Regions from separate parts of the Rhizobium sp. R693 genome, predicted to be linked through region 3. Evidence: predicted binding sites of a transcription regulator. Region 3 holds the regulator's gene; each other region holds the start of a gene.
The links. The regulator LexA, encoded in region 3, represses DNA repair genes until DNA is damaged. The targets are predictions, from matches to a motif close to TGTTCNNNNTGTGTTCNG.

Region 1: the regulator LexA is predicted to act here: its motif matches at 5,237-5,254, upstream of ATY79_RS07910 (ribonuclease).
Region 2: the regulator LexA is predicted to act here: its motif matches at 4,229-4,246, upstream of ATY79_RS07610 (UvrD-helicase domain-containing protein).

What each region holds. Positions count from the first base shown of each region.
Region 1 covers NZ_LOKY01000006.1:101,051-108,452, forward strand. Annotated here, with positions in the region: gene ATY79_RS07890 (lytic murein transglycosylase) at 1-62, shown strand, start outside; gene metF (methylenetetrahydrofolate reductase [NAD(P)H]) at 570-1,469, opposite strand; gene ATY79_RS07900 (metalloregulator ArsR/SmtB family transcription factor) at 1,474-2,496, opposite strand; gene ettA (energy-dependent translational throttle protein EttA) at 2,662-4,311, opposite strand; gene ATY79_RS07910 (ribonuclease) at 4,489-5,223, opposite strand; gene ATY79_RS07915 (alpha/beta hydrolase) at 5,381-6,310, shown strand; gene ATY79_RS07920 (DMT family transporter) at 6,327-7,283, shown strand; gene ATY79_RS07925 (CaiB/BaiF CoA-transferase family protein) at 7,302-7,402, shown strand, end outside.
Region 2 covers NZ_LOKY01000006.1:36,429-43,830, forward strand. Annotated here, with positions in the region: gene ATY79_RS07600 (efflux RND transporter permease subunit) at 1-2,729, opposite strand, end outside; gene ATY79_RS07605 (efflux RND transporter periplasmic adaptor subunit) at 2,726-3,892, opposite strand; gene ATY79_RS07610 (UvrD-helicase domain-containing protein) at 4,289-6,775, shown strand; gene ATY79_RS07615 (hypothetical protein) at 6,928-7,323, opposite strand.
Region 3 covers NZ_LOKY01000003.1:150,266-157,667, forward strand. Annotated here, with positions in the region: gene lpxB (lipid-A-disaccharide synthase) at 1-1,129, shown strand, start outside; gene gltA (citrate synthase) at 1,158-2,447, opposite strand; gene ATY79_RS31270 (ComEC/Rec2 family competence protein) at 3,514-4,182, shown strand; gene ATY79_RS31275 (hypothetical protein) at 4,373-4,666, shown strand; gene lexA (transcriptional repressor LexA) at 4,647-5,363, opposite strand; gene ATY79_RS04890 (VOC family protein) at 5,563-6,447, shown strand; gene kdsA (3-deoxy-8-phosphooctulonate synthase) at 6,444-7,289, shown strand; gene ATY79_RS04900 (methyl-accepting chemotaxis protein) at 7,314-7,402, opposite strand, start outside.

The sequences.
Region 1 (7,402 bases), on a different contig from region 3:
AGCAGCGTCTCGGCATACCGGCAGACGGCTGGGCAACACCGACACTCCTCAATTCCCTCTGATCACGCCTCCTTAAGCACTCGCTTCGGGCCGGGTTTCGCACCCGGCCTTTCGTTTGCGCGGATTATTCCATGGTTTCAGAGGTTTCAAGCAAAGCCTTCATCTTGCCGCAAGTGTGAAGACAGGATCGCCGACTTTAACGGCAGGTTAAAATCTGTGAGTATTTTTCTGCAGGAATTTGTTCCATGATTCCAGTGAATTAGCGACAGCACCGCATTGGCGATGTGACATTTTCGCCGCAGCGCAGTATAAAATCCGCTTTCCAAGCGACACAATCACGACATATTATCGCATCGTTAACGCGAGGAGACAGACATGGGACTTACACAATCCTTGAATGTCCTTTTGGTCAGCGCGGCGTTTGCATTTGTATTGACAATGCTTTTCATCTGAACGTCGTGGCAATCGAACAGTACCGAGACTCCTGAGTAGCGAAACAGTTCAATGAATCGGAAAAGCGCATCCCACGAGGAGATGCGCTTTTCTTTTTGTCTTCTGATGGAAGCAGCCTATGCGGCGGCACCGGCCTTTTTAGCGCCTTCCCGTGTGAAGCCGAGATTGGTCAGCACGGCCGAAACGAGCGGCGCCCGGTTCATGGTGTACAGGTGGAAATCTGTGAGCCCGCGACGGGCTAGATCCTCGATCTGTTCCGCAGCGACCTCGGCGGCTACCTTGGCTCTCTCCTCCGGCTTGTCGTCGAAGCCCGCAAAACGCTCATCGAGAAACGCGGGTATGACAGTGCCGCAGGCGCCGGCGAAGCGCTTCAGCTGCGTCAGGTTCTGGATCGGCATAATGCCGGGCACGATCGGAATGTTGACGCCAGCGGCCCGCACCTTTTCCAGATAGCGCTCGAAATTATCGTTATCGAAAAAGAACTGCGTCAGCGCCCGGGTTGCGCCGTTATCCGCCTTCTGCTTCAGCATGTCGATGTCGGCAGCCGTATCGCGGCTCTCCGGATGCTTTTCGGGATAGGCGGAGACCGAAATCTCGAAATCACCGATCTCGCGCAGGCCGGCAACCAGCGCCGCCGCATTCGCATAACCGCCCGGATGCGGCTGGTAGGGCGCCCCGACGCCTCCGGGCGCGTCGCCGCGAAGCGCTACGAAATGCTTCACGCCAACCTTGCGGAAGGTCTCGATGACGCCGTGCGTTTCGTCCTTCGTCGCTCCAACGCAGGTAAGATGCGACGCCGTGGCAAGCGGGGTTTCGGCAATGAAACGCGAGACCGTTGCCAGCGTTGGCGCCTTGGTGGTGCCACCGGCACCGTAAGTCACCGATACGAAGTCCGGGTTCCAGTCCTGCAACTCGCTGACCGTATTCCACAGCTGACCTTCCATCTCTTCCGACTTCGGCGGAAAAAACTCGAAGGAAATGCCGATCTTGCGGCGCGCGTCGCTGTTCAAAGCCATATGATTATCTCCCGGCAAGTATGGGTTCGGCACCTTCACTCGCTGAGGAGGCCATAAGGCGCCGAGGGTCGCGCGCAAGCCAGACAGTGACAGTGAGCCCCTGCCCGCTTTGATGACCCGGATGAAGATCGACGACCTGCTCGACATCCAGCCCAGCCTTGCGCAGCCAGTCGGATATCGACTGATGCGAGAAGCCGAGGCGAACGTGCGCATGCTCGTCACGAAGGTATTCCAGCCCATGCGGCGCCAGATCGATGATAACCAGCCGTCCGCCTGGCCGCAGCATGCGCGCTGCCTCACCGATCGCGATCTCGGGCTGATCGAAGAAGTGCAGCACCTGGTGTATCGTCACCACGTCAAAATCCTGGGCCTCAAACGGCAGATTCAGAATATCGGCGTGACGAACAGATGCCTTGGTGATTCCTGATTTATCGAGATTGGCGCGCGCCACGCTCAACATATCGCGGCTGGCATCCACACCGATCGCCCGGCGATAAAGGCCGGACAGCAGTTCAAGGATCCGCCCGGTTCCGGTGCCAAGATCGAGAAGCGAGTCAATCGGCTGGCTCCCAAGCATCCGAATGACGGCGGCATCGACCTCTTCGTCAGCGGCATGCAGACGGCGAAGCTCGTCCCACTCGGCGGCGTTGCGACTAAAATAGGCCTGCGCGCGCTCAGCCCGTTGACGCTTCACTGCAGCCAGGCGCTCGCTGTCACGCAGGATCACAGGATCATTCTCGGATGCATGCGCGAGCAGGCCGCGCACGAACGTCGCTGCCTTGCCATCCTGCCGGAGCCGGAAATAGGCCCATGCGCCCTCCTGGTAGCGATCGATGAGATCCGCTTCGCCCAGCAGCTTCAGGTGACGAGAGATACGAGGTTGGGACTGGCCGAGGATTTCGGTAAGATCAGTAACCGTCAGGTCGCCGGCAGCCAACAGAGCCAACAGCCGCAGACGCGTCGGTTCGCCGGCCGCCCTGAGGACGTCCACCAACGCATCCAATCCAAGTCTGATAGGCTCACCCATACCCGATCCAATCAACATATAAAGATATCTTTATGTGATTTGAACAAGCGTGGCAAGCTGGAATTCCATCCGTTCACGAAATTAGCTGCTCGGATCGCGACATCGGTGCGCGCAAAAAAGCCCCGGCGAACCGGGGCTTTTAGATCTTGGAGCGATTTAAAGCGATCAGCGCGTCAGACGCTTGTAAGTTACCCGATGCGGGTTGATCGAGTCGACACCGAGACGGCGCATCTTGTCCTTTTCGTAGTCTTCGAAGTTGCCTTCGAACCATTCGACATGGCTGTCGCCTTCAAAGGCGAGGATGTGCGTCGCCAGACGGTCGAGGAACATGCGATCGTGGCTGATAATAACAGCGCAACCAGCGAAGTTCTCGAGCGCGTCCTCGAGTGCCGCCAGCGTTTCCGTGTCGAGATCGTTGGTCGGTTCGTCGAGCAGGATGACGTTGCCGCCGGCCTTTAGCATCTTGGCGAGGTGAACGCGGTTGCGCTGACCGCCGGAAAGCGTGCCGACCTTCTGCTGCTGGTCACCACCCTTGAAGTTGAAAGCACCGCAATAGGCACGGCTGTTCACTTCATGCTTACCGAGCTTGATGATGTCATTGCCGCCGGAGATTTCTTCCCAGACGGTCTTGTTGCCGTCGAGGGCGTCACGGCTCTGGTCTACATAGCCAAGATTGACAGTCTCACCGATACGGATTTCGCCGTTGTCGGGCTTTTCCTGGCCGGTGATCATGCGGAACAGCGTCGTCTTGCCGGCGCCGTTCGGACCGATGACGCCGACAATGCCACCGGGCGGCAGCTTGAAGGTCAGGTTCTCGATCAGCATTGTATCGCCGTAACCCTTGGTAAGGTTCTCAGCCTCGATGACCACCTGGCCAAGACGCTCGCCGACGGGAATGACGATCTGCGCGTCGCCGGGACGACGATCGGCGGCGGCTGCCACCAGCTCGTCGTAGGCACGAATACGGGCTTTCGACTTCGCCTGACGGGCCTTCGGGCTGGAGGCAATCCACTCCTGTTCGCGCGACAACGCCTTCTGGCGGGAGGCTTCTTCGCGGCCTTCCTGCTGCATGCGCTTGGCCTTCGCCTGCAGGTAGGCCGAGTAATTGCCCTCGTAGGGAATACCACGGCCGCGGTCGAGCTCAAGGATCCAGCCGGTGACGTTGTCAAGGAAGTAGCGGTCGTGGGTGATCATCAGCACGGCACCCGGATATTCGCGCAGGTGCTTTTCGAGCCAGGCGATCGTCTCGGCGTCGAGATGGTTGGTCGGCTCGTCGAGCAGCAGCAAGTCCGGCTGCGCCAGCAGCAGACGGCAGAGCGCCACACGGCGCTTCTCACCACCCGAGAGTTTTTCGACCGAGGAGTCGCCGGGCGGGCAGCGCAGGGCGTCCATCGCCATTTCGACCTGGCTTTCGAGGTCCCAGAGATTCTGGCTATCGATGATATCCTGGAGCTTGGCGCCCTCTTCCGCCGTCTCGTCGGAATAGTTCATCATCAGCTCGTTATAGCGGTCGAGGATCGCCTTTTTCGGAGCAACGCCTTCCATGACGTTTTCAAGAACGGTCTTGGAATTGTCGAGTTGCGGCTCCTGAGCGAGATAGCCGAGCGTAGCACCTTCGGCGAGCCAAGCCTCCCCCGTATATTCCTTGTCGAGACCGGCCATAATACGCAGCACGGTCGACTTACCGGCACCGTTCGGGCCGAGGATACCGATCTTGGCATCCGGATAGAAAGAAAGGTGGATATTCTCCAGCACCTTCTTGTTGCCGTACGCCTTGTTGAGGCCGGCCATATGGTAGATGAACTGACGTGCCATTGATTGCTCGCTCCGCGGGGGAATTTAAGTTTTGCCGCTATGTAGGCGAATTGAGACCAAGGAGCAACGCGCGGCGGCCAAAAACTAGACGCCTTTGTAACCGTCGTCGAGAACGGGACCTAGTCCACTGCTCTGCAGCAGACAGGCCCACGCTTTGGCTTTCCGTGAGCGGCAAGATCAAAACCCTGCCGCGTCCACGACACCCTCATTGCAGCCGAACGACGTCCGCCCTGCTCCTTGGATGAGGTCGCGCAGGCTTGTTTCGCCATTCGATGTCGCGTCTTCCGAAAGGCCAATCGTGAGTTCACTGATGACACGGTTTCCACCGGCACGCCGGCAACTCATTTTGACGCGATCTCCGGCGCCAGTCCCAAAACTTTTATCAAATGCGGCCTTGATCGCCTCCGCCGTCAGCGGCTTGCCGACATTGGTCGCGAACAAATCGCGGACCGCCGAGGTATTGAGTTCGTCGATCAGCCGGACTGACGTGGCGAAATAGTCGTCGGCACTCAGCGTGGTGCACGTGCCGTGTTTGATCCATTCATGCCGTTCCAAGCCGGATTGCGTTCCGGGCATGGCCTTCTCGAGCGCGGCCGTGGTCGCGGCGGAAAGCTCTACCTCCGGCAGTCTCTTCCAGTCGCCGTCCTTGTCCGCGGCGCGCACGTCGCCGGAGACGTCGCAATAGTCCTTGCGCATCGGCCAGAGCCCATGCAGCGAGAAATTGGTTGCATCGAACCTGTCCTTGGTCTGGTTGCTGCATTCCGGTTTGCGCTGGTTGGTTTCACAAAATGCGGGTTGCCAACTGGCCGCCAGAATGAAGCGCGTTCTTCCCGCGGCATCCTCGGCTCCTGCAGCGCCCGCGGTGATGATCGCAATCAGGAATACAGCCATGCGCAGAAATGGATTGCTCATCTTCATCCCCACAAAGAACAATTCATGAACAGGAAATCACGCCAAGTTCGTTTTCACAACCCTCAATCCGTAGGGTGCGAATATCCCGTCGCATAAATATTTGGACGTGTTGCATTTTCTGGGTGATCTGATCTTCTCCCGCCAACGGGAGGATCTGATGTTTGCAGATACGCAACGCCTTGAAACGGCGAACGCCTCGCTTGGTTTTCATCACGAACCGGCACAATTCGAGGCACGCGGAATTATCCTTGTCGCTCATGGACTGGCCGAGCATTCCAAACGCTACGCCCGTTTCGCGGCAGCGATGGCGGCTCGCGGCTACCATGTCTTTGCCTTCGATCACCGTGGACATGGAGAAACGACTGCGCCGGATGCGCCGATCGGGCGTTTTGCCCGCAGGGACGGTATCCGGCAGGTGATCGACGATGTCGGCTCTGTCCGTGAACATGCGGCAAAGCGGTATCCCGGCCTGCCAGTCATCCTATTCGGGCATTCGATGGGAGGTCTCATCGCGCTTAACGCTGCGGTCACCCACCCCGAGAAATATGACGCCGTCGCCGTCTGGAATTCGAATTTCAACCCGGGCATCTCCGGGCGAGCCGCGCAGGCGATCCTGTTGGCCGAACGAGCCCTGAAAGGCTCCGATGTTCCGAGCGGTATCTTGCCGAAGCTCACCTTCGGCACTTGGGGAAAGTCCATTGCCAATCGTAGAACGGAGTTTGACTGGTTAAGTCGCGACCCGGTCGAGGTTGACAAATATATCGCCGACCCGCTGTGCGGCTTCGATGCCTCGGTGTCCCTCTGGCTCGATATCTTCGAACTGACGTTTCGCGCACCACAAACGCCGCATCTGGACCGGCTGCCGAAGCAGATACCCATCCACCTTGTAGGAGGCGGGCAGGATCCGGCAACAGATGGCGGAAAAGCGGTGATCTGGCTTTCAAACCATTTGAAAGCGCATGGCTTCTCCCGTATCACGACACAGATATATCAGGACATGCGCCACGAAACGCTGAATGAAATTGGAGCGGACGCGGCCATCACCGCATTCGCCGACTGGTGCGACGAAGCGATCGCAAGATCCTGAACTGAAGGATTTCGCGATGAGCCATGGTATTTCTTCCCGTCCCGCCTCCACTTCGGAGGTTTCGACCGGCATTCTCCTGATGTTCCTGTCGGTGCTCGTATCGCCGATCATCGACATCTTCTCCAAGCTCGCGATCGCCACGATTCCTGCGGCAGAGATCACAGCCGCCCGCTTTGTCGTGCAAGCGCTGTGCATGTTGCCGATCGTCATCTGGCGCGGAAGCTGGAAAACCTTCTCCTGGCGGGCGAACATCTTTCACGCCATCCGCGGCGCCATCATAACCGTCTCCATGATCTCCTTTGTCACGACACTGAAGTACATGCCGGTCGCCGACGCCATCGCGATCTTCTTCGTCGAACCGATCATATTGACGATCTTGAGTAGTATCTTCCTCAAGGAGACGATCGGTTGGCGCCGCTACACGGCCTGCGGCGTCGGATTCTTCGGCGCGATGCTGATCATTCAGCCAAGCTTCCAGGAGGTGGGCTACGTCGCGCTCCTGCCTGTGGTCAGCGCGTTCTGCATCGCCATATTCGCCTTGATGACCCGCGTGCTGTCGCACCGGGAAGATCCGTGGGCGATGCAGCTTCAGATGGGCGTCTGGGGTTTGCTGTTCTGCGCCATCCTGCTCGCACTCGGTAGCGGCACGGGCTCTGACGTCTTTGATGCGGTGATGCCGGATGGCCGCGGCTACCTCTACCTGCTCGGCGTCGGTGTCACGGCGGCCATTGCCGGCATCTTCGGCGTCTATGCCTACCGTGCGGCACCCGCCTCGATATTGGCACCCCTGCAGTATTTCGAGATTGTGTCGGCGACCATCTTCGCCTGGCTTGTATTCGGCGACTTCCCGGATGCGCTCAAGTGGCTCGGCATCCTGATCATTATCGCATCGGGCTTGTACATCATTTGGCGCGAGCGACGCTTTGCATCGAAGCCGGTATCCGATACACCTCAATCGGCCCTGGCGCCCTGATCTGCTCGTGGGAGGAACATGACGGACAATCAGCCCCAAAAGCCGCCTCTGTCTGGCATACGCGTGATCGAGCTTGCGCGGGTGCTCGCGGGTCCATGGGCGGGCCAGATGCTGGCCGA
Region 2 (7,402 bases), on a different contig from region 3:
TTCAGGCTCGACCCGGTGATAACAAGCGCGAATACAGCGCATGCGAGCCCGAGTGGTACCGTCGACATGATGATGACCGACGACAGGACGCTTTCGAACTGCGCGGCCAGAACCAGGAAGATGATGACGATGGCAAAACCGAAGGTCAGCGCCATGCCACTCGAATTCTCCTCCAGCGTTGCCGCCTCGGCTAGTGGGACGAGACGGGCGCCCGCGGGCAGGACCGACTTGGATATCTCGGTCACTTCCTTGACCGCGTCTCCCAGCGAGAGGCCGTTCTTCAAACCGGCTGTGATCGCCACCGACGCAAGCTGCTGTTCGCGGTTCAGCTGCGGCGCGACCGAGCCTTCCGTCAGCGATGCGATCACCGACATCGGAACGATCTTGCCGTCGCCCGTCTTCAGGAACACGTTCTCGAGATCAGTCGGATCGTCGAGCGGTCGGGTATTCGAGGTGAGCAGCACGGGATAGGCTTCCCCCTTGACAAAAACATCGACGACCGACCGGCCCTCCAAAAGCGACTGCATCGCCGTTGAAAGACCCGTGATGTCGATGCCGAGATCGGACGCGCGCTCGCGGTCGATCGTCACCGACACCTGAGCCTGTGTCGGCTCGTTGGTCAGTCGCGGCGTGTCATAGTGGCCCGTCGCGTCGAGGACCTGCACCAACCGAGCGGCCGCGACAGTCAGCGCCTCGTGGTCGTTGCCGACAAGCGCCATCTGCAATCCATTGCCGGCGCCGCGAATGCGCAGGCTGTTCGACTGGATCGCATTGCCGCGCAGCGCCGGGACCTTTGCCGCCGCCTGGTTGATGTCGGTAACAATCTCCGCCTGCGTGCGTTGGCGTTCACCCCATGGCGCCAGTGTCAGTACCATGAAGCCGCTATTGACCTGCCCGCCCTGCCCTGAGATCGAAAAGACGTTGCTGATATCGCCGCTGTCGACGAGCGGTTGGAGATACTCTTCGACCCGTTGCATCTTGTCGCGGGTATATTCGAGACTGGAGCCTTGCGGCGTCGTCAGGCGCATCATCACGAGGGCGCGGTCTTCGTTAGGCGTCAGTTCGCTGCGAACTGTCTGGAACGCGAGAACAGCTGCTCCCGCGAAAAGCATGGATGCAACGATGACCACGAGTGGTGCATTCAGGCAGGCATGGAGCGACCAACGGTAAGCATTCGCGAACCAGGTTCCGAAACGACCGAGGATACCGTGATCCTCGAGCATTTCCTTCGTCAATATTCGCGACGCCAGCATCGGACATAAGGTCAAGGCGACGATCGATGAGAGACCAACCGAGAAAGCCAGCACGAAGCCGAACTCGCGAAACAGGCCGCCCACCTGCCCCGGCAGGAAGGACAGCGGAATGAAGACCGCGGCAAGCGTCGCGGTCGTGGCGATGACAGCAAAGAACACCTCGCGCGTGCCAAGCACAGCAGCCGCCCGTGGCCCCATGCCTTCCGAGCGGCGGCGCACGATGTTTTCGAGGACGACGATCGCGTCGTCCACCACGAGACCCGTCGCCAGTACGATCGCGAGTAGCGTCAGGATGTTGATCGAGAAGCCGACGAGATAGACCGCTGCCAGCGTTCCGATCAGTGCAACCGGCATACTGATGGCAGGGATAATCGTCGCGCGCCAGTCCCTCAGAAAGAGATAGATGACGCCGGTGACGATGACGGCGGCCAGAATCAGCGCCAGCACCACTTCATGAATCGCGCCCTGGATGAAGACGGCGTCATCGCTGGTGATGGCGATCCGTGTGCCCTCGGGAAGCGTTTTTGAAAGCTCAGCGACGGCGTCCTTGATGCCGTTCGAGATATTCAGCGTATTCGATTGTGCCTGGCGGATGATGCCGAGGCCGATGCCGGGAACGCCGTTGGAGCGCAGCGCAGTCTGCCCGTCGCGTGGTCCGAGGGTAACATTCGCCACATCGCCGAGACGCACGTGGTTCTGCAGGATGACGTTGGAGAAATCCTCCGGCGTCTGCAGGCTTGCCATCGCACGCACAACGATCGTCTGCGTCGGGCTCTTCAGCGATCCGGCCGGCACGTCGAGTGCAGCGCTGGAAAGCGCCTTCGTCAGATCGCCAACCGTCAGCCCGCGACTGGCCAGTTCGCTCTGGTTGACGTCGACACGGAAGACCTTCTCCTGGTCGCCGTAGGTTTCGACATCGGCAACCCCGTCGACCGAAGCAAGCCGATCGATGACCTGGTTTTCGACGAGAAGGGTCAGATCGTCCATGTTGAGTTTGGACGAGGTGACGGCAAGACGCATAATCGGTTGAGAATCGGAATCCGCCTTGACGATCTGCGGTGCATCCGCCTCCTCAGGCAGACGATCGGCGATACGACCGATGGCGTCGCGCACATCGTTCGCCGCAACGGCGAGATCGACCGAGTCGGAAAATTCGAGTGTCACGCGGCTCTGGCCGAACTGAGAGCTGGACGAAATAGACTTGAGGCCACTGACACGGGCGGCCGCGCCCTCGATCACCTTCGTCAGTTCCTGGTCGATCGTCTGTGGAGAGGCACCGTCGAACATGGTGCGAACCGTCACGACAGGCCGGTCGACATCAGGCAGTTCACGCACTTCGATCCCGGCATAGGCCGCAAGGCCGGCGACGATCATGAGGGTATTGAAGACCAGCGCCAGGATCGGGCGCCGGACGAACAGCGCGGTAAAGGTCTGCTTGCCGGAAGCCGGCTTGTCCTGCATCTCGATCACGTTCATTGCGTGGCAGGCTCCGAGTTCGACGCGACTTCGTTGGCAACCCGCACTGCACCGCCTTCACGGACGCGCTGCAGGCCTTCGGTAACGATCGCGTCGCCGTCCTTCAGATCGGCCTTGACGAGAATGTAGTCGGGGTTGCGCTGCACTATGCTGACGCGCACCTTGCCGGACTTGCCGTCGACAACCCGCCAGACAAAGGCCCCTTGAGAATCCCACTGCACCGAGAGCGGATCGACTGCCGGATACTGGTCGCCCCCAAACTTCATCCCGACGTTGAACGACATGCCTGCGCGCAGTTCGTCCGATGCGTTGTCGATGCGGGCCCGCACGCGCATCGTGCGGCTGGCGGCGTCAATGCGATTGTCGATCGCTTCGACCCCGCCCGAGAAAACGCGACCAGGCCGAGCGACCGATGTTGCCTCGACCGGCTGGCCGACCGTGATCGTGTTGGCGAAGCGCTCCGGCACCCAATAGTCAACAAGAATTTCAGTCCGGTCGTCGAGGGTCGCGACCGGTGTGGTCGTCGAGACGTTATCGCCAACATTGACTGGAATGATACCGACGATGCCATCGATCGGCGCAACGATGCTGCGGCGCTCAAGATTGAGCTCGGCGGCCTGCAGTTGCAGCCGCGCACCCTGCTCCGCGATCTCGGCATCGAAGACGTCCATCCGCGACACGCTGGATTTGATGTTGTGGTAGAGGCTGGACTTTTCGATAGCGCTCTTCAGCGCAACGTCCGCCTGCCCGCGGGCGATGACCTGCTCTTCGCTATCGAGCTTTGCCAGCACCTGACCCTTGGTGATCTTGTCACCCGACTTGATCAGGATCTCGCGGATCGTGCCGCTCGCCTGCGGCATCACCACGACGGAGTGAATGGCGTCACCCGTGCCGATGGCGCTCAGCCGATCATTGACGATGCCACGAACAACGGCTTGTGTGGCGACCAGAACGGGCGCATGGGCCCCGCCGCTGCGGCGCCTTGATTGTCCCTCTGCGTTAGCCGCAGGCTGCGGCGCCGCCGTCCCGGGCGCCAGCTTGGAAACCTCAGCGAAACCGGCCTTGCGTAGCGTCTCTCCAGCACCCGGCACAAAGTAGACCCATCCGGCAGAGCCGGCCGCAATCACGACAAGGCAGATTATAAACTGCTTCCAAAATGGCATTCACGTCTCCAGAGGGACTCGAGGCTGGTCCAGGGTCTATCGAAAGAGGCGTTCGCAGGACAAATTGCCGCACGTCTGCGACAATATTGTCCCTTTGCTGATCACCGGCAAGCGAATTGACCCTTGATTACTGAATTGTAATTCAAGACTGAGTTACCACCGACGCATCTCCCAGCCGCTTGCATCCGTGTTGTAGAGTTCGCCTTCAAGGTCAAATAGCGGTTTTGTTTTCTGACCCGTAGCGACGATGGCGCTCGCTCCAGCGGCATGCGCAAGCAATTCCCGCAATCCAGCGCTCTTGCATAGCTGACATAGACTGAGGACCGCGACCCGAACGGGAATGAAAGCAGAACATCTTTTCTGGTCTTTCCAACCCGAATCACTACATTACGCGCCATGAGCAATAGTTTCGACGATATCCCTTTCTTCGATGAAGAGCCGGGCGGGCCGCCGCGCAAGCAGCCGGCCCCTGCCGCTCCCGCTACCGGAGGGCTCGCCGCCCGCGCCATGGCCGCTCGCGATGGCGGTAAGCGCCCCGATTATCTTTCTGGCCTGAATCCGGAACAGACCGAAGCCGTCGAAACGCTGGAAGGCCCGGTTCTCGTGCTCGCCGGCGCGGGTACGGGCAAGACACGCGTCCTGACCACCCGCATCGCCCATATCCTGAACACCGGCCGTGCATTCCCCTCGCAGATCCTCGCCGTGACCTTCACCAACAAGGCTGCGCGCGAGATGAAGGAACGTATCGCCGTGCTCGTCGGCGGCGCTGTCGAGGGCATGCCCTGGCTCGGCACATTTCACTCGATCGGCGTCAAGCTTCTGCGCCGCCATGCCGAACTCGTCGGCCTGCGCTCCGATTTCACGATCCTCGACACCGACGACGTCGTCCGCTTGATCAAGCAGCTCATCCAGGCGGAAGGCCTCGATGACAAACGCTGGCCCGCCAAGCAGTTTGCCGGCATGATCGACACCTGGAAGAACAAGGGCCTCGCCCCGGGGGACATTCCGGAAGGCGACGCCCGCGCCTTCGCCAACGGCAAGGGCCGCGAACTCTACTTCGCCTATCAGCAACGGCTCTCGACGCTGAACGCCTGCGATTTCGGCGATCTCCTTATGCACCCGATCGCGATTTTCCGCAGGAACCCGGATCTTCTCAAGGAATATCACGGCCGCTTCCGCTACATTCTCGTCGACGAGTACCAGGACACCAACACCGCCCAATACATGTGGCTGCGGCTGCTTGCGCAGCGCCCCAAGGGCGAGCCGCAAAACGTCTGCTGCGTCGGCGACGACGATCAATCGATCTATGGATGGCGCGGCGCCGAGGTGGACAACATCCTCCGCTTCGAGAAGGATTTCCCGGGCGCCAAGGTTATCAAGCTGGAGCGTAACTACCGGTCAACGGCACATATTCTTGGTGCCGCAGGCCATCTGATCGCCCACAACGAGGGCCGCCTCGGCAAGACCCTCTTCACCGACCGCAGAGATCCTGAAGACATCAAGGTCCAGGTGCATGCCTCATGGGATTCCGAGGAGGAAGCCCGCGCCATCGGCGAGGAAATCGAGCAGCTTCAACGCGGCGATGACAGCGGCAAGCGGCATCTGCTGAACGACATGGCGATTCTGGTCCGCGCCTCATTCCAGATGCGCGAGTTCGAAGACCGCTTCGTAACCCTCGGCCTCAATTATCGCGTCATCGGCGGCCCCCGCTTCTACGAACGCCTCGAAATCCGCGACGCCATGGCGTATTTCCGCCTCGTCGCGCAGCCTGCCGACGACCTAGCCTTCGAGCGCATTATCAACACCCCGAAACGCGGTCTCGGCGATACGACCGTGCGCGCGCTTCACGACTATGCCCGCGCCCGCGACATTCCGATGCTGGCGGCTGCGGCCGACATGATCGAGACGGACGAGCTGAAGCCGAAGGCGCGCAAGGCCCTCTTCGACGTTATACAATCCTTCCGCCGCTGGCAGGAAATGCTGGAAAACACGGCGCATACCGAACTCGCCGAGCAGATTCTCGAGGAGTCGGGCTACACCGACATGTGGAAGAACGACAAGTCGGCGGATGCGCCGACCCGCCTCGAAAACCTGAAGGAACTGATCCGCTCGATGGAGAGCTTCGAGTCGATACGCGGCTTTCTCGAGCACGTCGCGCTGGTCATGGACGCCGAGCAGAACGAAAATCTCGACGCCGTCTCGATCATGACGCTGCATTCCGCCAAGGGCCTGGAGTTCGATACTGTCTTCCTGCCCGGCTGGGAGGAAGGCCTGTTCCCGCACCAACGTTCGCTCGACGAAAGCGGCCGCGCCGGTCTCGAGGAAGAGCGCCGCCTCGCCTATGTCGGCATCACCCGCGCCAAGCGGCGCTGCCATATCTGGTTCGTCTCGAACCGCCGCATCCACGGCCTCTGGCAATCGACGATCCCGTCGCGGTTCCTTGACGAACTGCCGGAAACGCATGTCGAAGTTGCGGAGACGGAGCAGAGCTATGGCGGCTATGGCCGGGGCGGCGGTTACGGCCAGTCCCGCTTCGACAAGGCCGATCCCTTCGCCAACTCCTCCTATACGACGCCCGGCTGGAAGCGCGCCCAGCAGAACAAGACGGACGCCACCCGCGACAACTGGGGCACCCGCTCCGGTCATGCCGTCGAACGCATCGGCTACGGCGAAAGCGGCCCGCGCGGCCGCACCATCGACGGCGAACTGGTGGCAAAATCCACCGCCACGGAACCCTCCAAATTCAAGACCGGCGACCGCGTCTTCCACCTGAAATTCGGCAACGGCAACATCGTGGAGATCGAGGGCAACAAGCTGACGATCGAGTTTGATCGCGCGGGACAGAAGCGCGTGCTCGATGGGTTTGTGGAACGGGTCTCCTAAAGCGAAGCCCGCCGGTTCGCAAGGCCCTATGAGCCCCTAGCGATACTGCAAGGCGCCCCTCACCCATTCGTGACTTCGTATGCCGTCGCCTCCCCCGTGTAGTGGGCCTCGTTTGCGCAGCTGCGGATCCAGCGCTAAAGCCTTTCTAGAATTTAAGAGGCACGTAGCTTCTTCTGTTCATTCAGTGCCGATACAAAGTGGAACGCAGACACCGGAACAGCACCGAACGCAAACTGGCGCAACGTCGAAAGGAAGTTGGACTGCAACTCGGGCTCTATGAAGCCGCCGAACATCACCATAAATGCGGCAAAAACCAAACCCTGCAGAATGGCGTATTCAGCTATTCGGGCTAAGGATCGTTCCCGCAGGTTTTCGGGCGGAAAGAAACCAGCTAGTCCCTTCATCGCAAGCAAAAGGAGCGGAAACAGCAAACCAACCTTGAAGAGACTGGTCAGCGAGGAGGTCTCCTCAGTGAGGTACAAGCCCAGTGGAATGACAAACGCGGGCACGAGAAAGAAAAGATAGTCTCTGAGCACCTGGTTTTTCACTGTTCAGCTCCATATTTTGTCAATCAAAGATTGTAGTTTCCTGCAAATTGCTGTCAACGGACTGTGTGCTCGAAATTCT
Region 3 (7,402 bases):
CCTTCTGGGCGCGGACCTGATTGCAGCCCTGAAGCGGCAATTTCCGGGCGACGTGGACCTGAGAGGGGTCGGCGGCGAGGGACTGGAGGCGCAGGGTCTGTGCTCGCTTTTCGATTTCTCCGAGCTGCAGGTCATGGGCATCACGCAGGTGCTTTCGAAGCTGCCTCGGCTGGTTCGGCGGATTGGCGAGACGGCGTCGGCAATCATCGCCGCCAAGCCCGATGTGCTTATTATCGTTGATAGTCCGGACTTCACCCATAGGGTCGCCAAGCGTGTGCGCACGGCGCTGCCCGACCTGCCTGTTGTCAATTATGTTTGCCCGAGCGTTTGGGCGTGGAAGGAATACCGCGCACAGCGCATGCTCGCCTATGTCGACCATGTGCTGGCTGTCTTGCCATTCGAGCCGGAAGTCATGCACAGGCTGGGCGGCCCGCCGACAACCTACGTTGGCCACCGCCTGACTGCTGATCAGAACCTGCTATACGCCCGCGGCCAGCGCGCCCAGACGAAACCGCGAGGCCCGGCTGACCGGAAGACAGTGATGTTGCTGCCCGGTTCGCGCTCGTCCGAGATCACCAAGCTGCTGCCGCACTTTGGCGATGCCGTGCACGAGCTGGTGGCACGTAACGGCGAGATGCGCTTCATTTTGCCGACGATGCCGCGCCGCGAATCCATGATCCGGGATCTCGTGAAGGATTGGACCACCAAGCCGGAGATCGTGACGGGAGCGGAGGCGAAGTGGCGGGCTTTCACGGAAGCGGATGCGGCCATGGCGGCGTCGGGGACCGTTGTGCTCGAGCTGGCGCTGACCGGGGTTCCCTGCATCTCTGCGTACAAGACCGACTGGATCATCAAGCTTATGACCAGCAAGATCAAAACGTGGAGCGCGGCTCTTCCGAACCTGATCGCGGATTACGCTGTTGTGCCCGAATATATCAACGACGTTGTCCGAGGCGGCAGCTTTGCGCGCTGGATGGAGAAGCTCTCGGTAGACACCTTGCCTCGGCAGGCAATGATGGAGGGGTATGACGTCCTCTGGCAGAGGATGCAGACGGAAAAGCCGCCGGGAGAACACGCGGCCGAGATTGTTCTCGACATCCTTCAAAAGAAAAAGCCCGGTCATTTCTGACCGGGCTTTTGCTTTTTGCTGTCGCTGATTAGCGCTTGGAAACCGGCACGTAGTCGCGCTGCGGCTCGCCGATATAGAGCTGGCGCGGGCGGCCGATACGCTGTTCCGGATCTTCGATCATTTCGTTCCACTGGGCAATCCAGCCGACCGTACGGGCGAGAGCAAACAGCACGGTGAACATGGTCGTGGGGAAGCCCAGGGCCTTCAGCGTGATGCCGGAATAGAAGTCGATGTTCGGATAGAGCTTCTTCTCGATGAAGTATTCATCGGTCAGTGCGATGCGTTCGAGTTCCATCGCGACCTCGAGCAGAGGATCGTCCTTGACACCGAGCTCGCCGAGAACCTCATGCGTCGTCTTCTGCATGATCTTGGCGCGCGGATCGTAGTGCTTGTAGACACGATGACCGAAGCCCATCAGACGGAACGGATCGCTCTTGTCCTTGGCGCGCGCGATGTATTCCGGAATGCGGTCGACAGTGCCGATCTCGGTCAACATGTTGAGCGCTGCTTCATTGGCGCCGCCGTGAGCTGGGCCCCAGAGGCATGCAATGCCGGCAGCGATGCAGGCAAACGGGTTTGCACCCGAAGAGCCTGCGAGGCGGACGGTCGAGGTCGACGCGTTCTGCTCGTGGTCGGCGTGCAGGATGAAGATGCGGTCCATCGCGCGCGACAGCACCGGATTGACCACATACTCCTCGCAGGGAACTGCAAAGCACATGCGCAGGAAGTTCGAGGCGTAGTCGAGGTCGTTCTTCGGGTAAACGAAGGGCTGGCCAATGTGGTACTTGTAGGCCATGGCGGCCAGCGTCGGCATCTTGGCGATCATACGCAGGCTTGCGACCATACGCTGATGCGGATCCGTGATGTCGGTGGAGTCATGGTAGAAGGCCGACAGCGCGCCGACACAGCCGCACATGACAGCCATCGGATGCGCATCGCGGCGGAAGCCCGTGAAGAACCGGCTCATCTGCTCATGCACCATCGTATGATGCGTGACGCGATAGTCGAAATCCTTCTTCTGGGCTGCGGTCGGCAGTTCGCCGTAGAGAAGCAGATAGCAGACTTCGAGGAAGTCGCCGTGCTCGGCGAGTTGCTCGATCGGATAGCCGCGATGCAGAAGCACACCGGCGTCGCCGTCGATGTAGGTGATTTTCGATTCACAGGATGCGGTCGAGGTGAAACCAGGATCGTACGTGAAGGAAGCCGTGTTCTTGTACAGGGCGCCGATATCGATGACGTCAGGACCGATCGTGCCGCTCTTGACAGCGAGATCGACTGATTTGTCACCGATTTTCAGTGTTGCGCTTTGTTCCGTCATTCTGATCCTCCAAACTGGCGGTTGGCGCCATAAAAGCGCCATAGGTTAAGCGTCGTCGACGATAGCTATATGATCGCGCGCCTAATGCCAAGTTACCGCGGCGCCATTTTGTGCATCGCAGTATCAACTTTTGGGCACTGCTGCGATGAGCGCCGCGCATAGCAGAAGCTGATGATTATCCTTGGCTTTTCTCACTTCCGATTTTCCTTCAGATTTCAATCGATTATCCTTGCTTAGAAGCCATCGAGCTTGCATTCTGGTTGTAGGGGCGGCTGTTTTTGGGCGCAATGCATGCCGGGGTTGAAGCCATTCAAGGTGAGGGAGGTCGCACCCGGCGCGGATGCGTTTGAGCGCGCGGAAGAACCTTCTTTTCTTGTTCCGCAAGCTACTCCGGAATGCCGCTCATTTTCCGCACTCAATCGTTCTTGCCGTGGCCAACTCGGATTATGACTGCGACGGACTGTTGCTCCGCGTGGCTTCGACACGCCGCAGCAACGGAAATGGAACATGGGCGGTTCTTCCTGTTTTCGCCGGTCTTCCTGGGGGCAGGCGCGGTGCTCTGGTTCGAACTTGAAAGCGACCTGCCGGAGCTACGGATGGTGGCCTGGTTTGCGGCATTCGCCCTTGTCGTGCTGGCGGCAGGGCGAGGACGCCGACTTGTCCGAAATGCCCCATTGGGGGGCTTGCTCTGCGTCGCGGGATGTTCGCGGGCCAGTTCGAAACTTGGAGCGACCGTTATACTGGACACAGCCGTGACGACCACAACTACGGGGCGCGTCGAGCGCCGCGAGGGGGACGGCCGTGGCCGGTGGCGCTACATCCTCGCCGTCTCATCGACGCAGTCACCCGAGATAAGGCGGCCACCTGAGCGGGTTTCCGTCGTCGCGCGGGCAGGCGGAACCAATCGGCATCGGTGCGTGGTTGACGGGTCGCGCGCGGCTGACGCCGCCTGCCGGACCCGCGCCCCCCGAGATCAACGATTTTGCTTTCAGCGCCTATTTCGACGGGATCGGCGCGAACGGATTTGCTCCTGTCTCCGTCCGAGGCGCTGGGACCGAGCTTCCAGATGTCATTTGCAGCGACGCTCGCCCTTGTCGCCGGTTACGCGATCTGGTCGAAGAGAAGCGCGCGCGAACACCCTCTGCTGCAGGTCGCCGCAGTGAAGCCCATCGTTTTTGTCGCTCGCTTCTTTGGGGGCATCTTGCTGACCTCGATGATCGGCGGCTTCTCGACGGCGCTCTTTGCCGTCGAGCACTTCCACCGGCTCAGCGCTTACGGACTACCCGCAAATCTCATGGCCATGCCGGTGATCTCTTTTGTGGTAATGCCAATGGGGATGTTCGCGATGTTGCTGACGCCGTTTGGCCTCGATGTTATTCCCTGGAAAATCGCGGGCTTCGGGCTCGACATCGTGATCGCCATTGCCAAGACGGTCTCGGGCTGGGGTGGCAACGTCGATATGGGACGATTGCCGGGTTGGTACTTTCCTGTGGCGGTCGCGGGCTTCCTCTCGCTTGCCCCTCTGCGAACCAAGCTCCGCTATCTCGGCGCTGCCGTGATCGCGTTGGCGCCATTGTGGCATTGGCGCCGTCCAGACCGCCCCCGCGAAATTGTCATGGCCGAGGACGGCAGCATTTGTCGCGATTGTCAAAGGGCAGGTCCTTGCAATCCAATCGACCCCATCCGCCTGACTTCGTCTTCGATCAATGGCGAAGGGCGCTCGCGGCGGAGTTAAGCCAGCCACCGCAACTATTGGAAGGCGTCGGCCCTGTTCGTCAGCGGAGAAGTAAAGGGGAAGCTCCACGGCTCTCAGCAACGGAATTGCGTAACGCTCGCAACGCGCTACGTCAGGCTGCGACGGGCGCTGGGAACCGCTTCGTCTGCCTGAAAGGCGCCTGGTGCACTGCCCCGCATGCGGCTACATCGTGACAATCGTCGAAAATCTCGCTTATTTCGGCACTGCCTGTGATACAGCTGATATCGTCGTAACGCCCGCTCGCCTGCGGGCGACGGCATGCCGGTCGGGCGCGCTTCTGTTCACCGGCGAAACCCTGCGTCATTCGGGCGCTGCTGAGATAAGGATAGATGACCAGGGTGTACCCGTGGTAACGACGGCCTACACCACACTTGACCGCCCTTGGATGCGGCATCGGGCATACAACTGGCGGAGCGGCACCTTCGACGGTGAGCCGCCTGTCTTCAATGATAACGGCGAATGAGGCCGACGAGCTTGCCCTGAACCTTGACACGGTCAGGCCCGAAAATACGCGTTTCATAAGCCGGGTTCGCGGCCTCAAGCGCAATGGAAGCGCCTTTGCGGCGGAAGCGCTTAAGGGTTGCTTCCTCGTCATCGACAAGTGCGACAACGATGTCGCCGGCATTTGCAGTGCTGGCGTTGCGGATGATCACCGTGTCGCCATCAAAGATGCCGGCTTCGATCATCGAGTCGCCCTTGACCTCAAGCGCATAGTGTTCGCCCGGGCCAAGCATGTCGGCTGGAACAGTGATGTCGTGGGTAATGTTCTGGATTGCCGAAATCGGCACGCCCGCGGCGATCCGTCCCATGACTGGCACGGAGGCGGAATTGCCGTTGTCGGCTTGTGCAGCCGGCTTCGGCGGCGCGACCGGCTGTGGCTTTCCGAGGCTGCCTTCGATGACGCTCGGCGAAAAGCCGCGGCGGGGCTGCAAGCTCGGATTGTAGGCTTCAGGAAGCTTGATGACCTCCAGGGCGCGGGCTCGATTCGGCAGTCGACGAATGAAACCACGTTCTTCCAGAGCAGTAATTAGCCGGTGGATGCCGGACTTCGACGCGAGGTCCAAGGCGTCTTTCATTTCGTCAAAAGACGGGGGGACACCGGACTCCTTCATTCGTTCGTGAATGAAGAGAAGAAGCTCCTGTTGCTTGCGCGTCAGCATCGAAGTTGAACCCCAGAGTCGTGAAACAAAGCCAGAACAGACACTATATGTTCCATATGTGTTCCGCAAGTACCTAAATTTTCGTAAAACTTGCCTGCAACTTGTTCAGTTTTTGCGTTGCTTTTGAGCGAAAGCGCAGAAGGGGGTTGCATTGTTCCCTTGCCCGGCGCACATCTTCGCAAATTCCCGGGAGTTTGCCATGAGCGAAGCACATCCGCTGGACCACATCGTGCTGCCGGTCTCCAATATTGTACTTGCCCGCGAGCGTCTCGGAAAACTCGGATTCACCGTCGCGCCCGATGCCCGGCATCCTTTTGGAACCGAGAACGCCTGCATATTCTTCGCCGACGAAACTTACCTGGAGCCGCTCGCGGTCGCCAGCGCAGAACCGTATGAGGCGTCAGCGAAGAAAGGCAATGTCTTTACCGCGCGTGACCGCGCTTTTCGGTTTCGATGCGGGGATGATGGGTTCTCCGCGGCGGTCTTCGCGACCGCCGATGCCGACCGCGACCATGCCAGATTCCTTGCCGAAAAGATCAACGGTGGCGAGATGCTGCAGTTCGAGCGACCGATGAGACTGCCCGACGGTTCTCAGGCAACCGCCGCGTTCAAGCTCGCGTTCGCGGTCGATCTGCGAGCTCCGGACTTTTTCTTTTTCACATGCCAACGCGTCAATCCGCTGCCGTCTGATCGAAGGACGCTGCAAACCCATGTGAACGGCGTCAAAGGAATCGCGGAGATCATTCTTGGCGCGCGGGACCCAAAGGCTTTTGCACCATTTGTGCGCGCCGCGGCGCACAGCCTCACGGTGACTAACGAGGCCTTTGGCGCGAGTGTTACAACTCCGAACGCCAAAGTGAGCGTTCTCTCTCCAGATGGATTGGATGCCTACTTCGACATTCCCGCACCCTCAAACGATCGCGGCCTGCGTGGCGTCGCCATTGTTTTCACGGTCAGTGATCTCGCCGTGACAGAAGCGCATTTGGCTGCTAACGGGATGACCTACACGCGCAAGAACAATCGAATTCTGGTGAAGGCGGCGCCCGGGCAGGGTGCGCTCTTCGCCTTCGAGGAGAAACGATGAGCCAGACAAATTCCGAAGTCGTGGTTGGCCAAGGCGCCGACCGTGTCACCTTTTCGAATATCGGCAGGCTGTCGCTGATTGCCGGCCCGTGTCAAATGGAGAGCCGTGACCATGCATTCATGGTCGCGGGCGTGCTTAAGGAACTCTGCGACAAGCTTGGTCTTGGTCTCGTTTATAAGTCGTCCTTCGACAAAGCCAACCGGACGTCGCTCTCGGCCCAGCGAGGCATCGGCCTTGAAAAGGCTCTGGAGGTCTTTTCCGATCTTAAGAAGGAATACGGTTTTCCTGTTCTGACTGACATCCATACGGAAGAGCAGTGCGCCGAGGTGGCAACCGTCGTCGACATCCTGCAGATTCCTGCCTTCCTCAGCCGCCAGACGGACCTGCTCGTGGCTGCCGCCAAAACCGGCCGAGCCATCAACGTCAAGAAGGGGCAGTTCCTGGCGCCTTGGGACATGAAGAATGTCCTCAACAAGCTGAACTCGACAGGCAACCCGAATATTCTCCTGTGCGAGCGCGGGGCCTCCTTCGGCTACAACACGCTCGTATCGGACATGCGTTCGCTGCCAATCATGGCGGCGATGGGCGCTCCGGTTGTTTTCGATGCGACGCATTCAGTCCAGCAACCGGGCGGGCAAGGCGGTTCCAGCGGTGGTCAGCGCGAGTTTGTCGAAACTCTCGCGCGCGCTGCCGTTGCAGTCGGCGTCGCAGGTGTATTCGTCGAGACACACGAAGATCCGGACAACGCGCCGTCTGATGGCCCGAACATGGTATACCTCAAGGATATGCCGCGGCTGCTGGAAAAACTCCTCGCCTTCGACGCGATTGCCAAACTGGCTTGAAGGGCGAGCGGAGGATGCTCGCCATCAGCTGGCGAGCGCGATCCTTTGGTTTGAAGAGTATCCCGATGCCGCGGCCCTCGTTGCATTCTCGAGGACGAAGCGGGAGAGCAGGT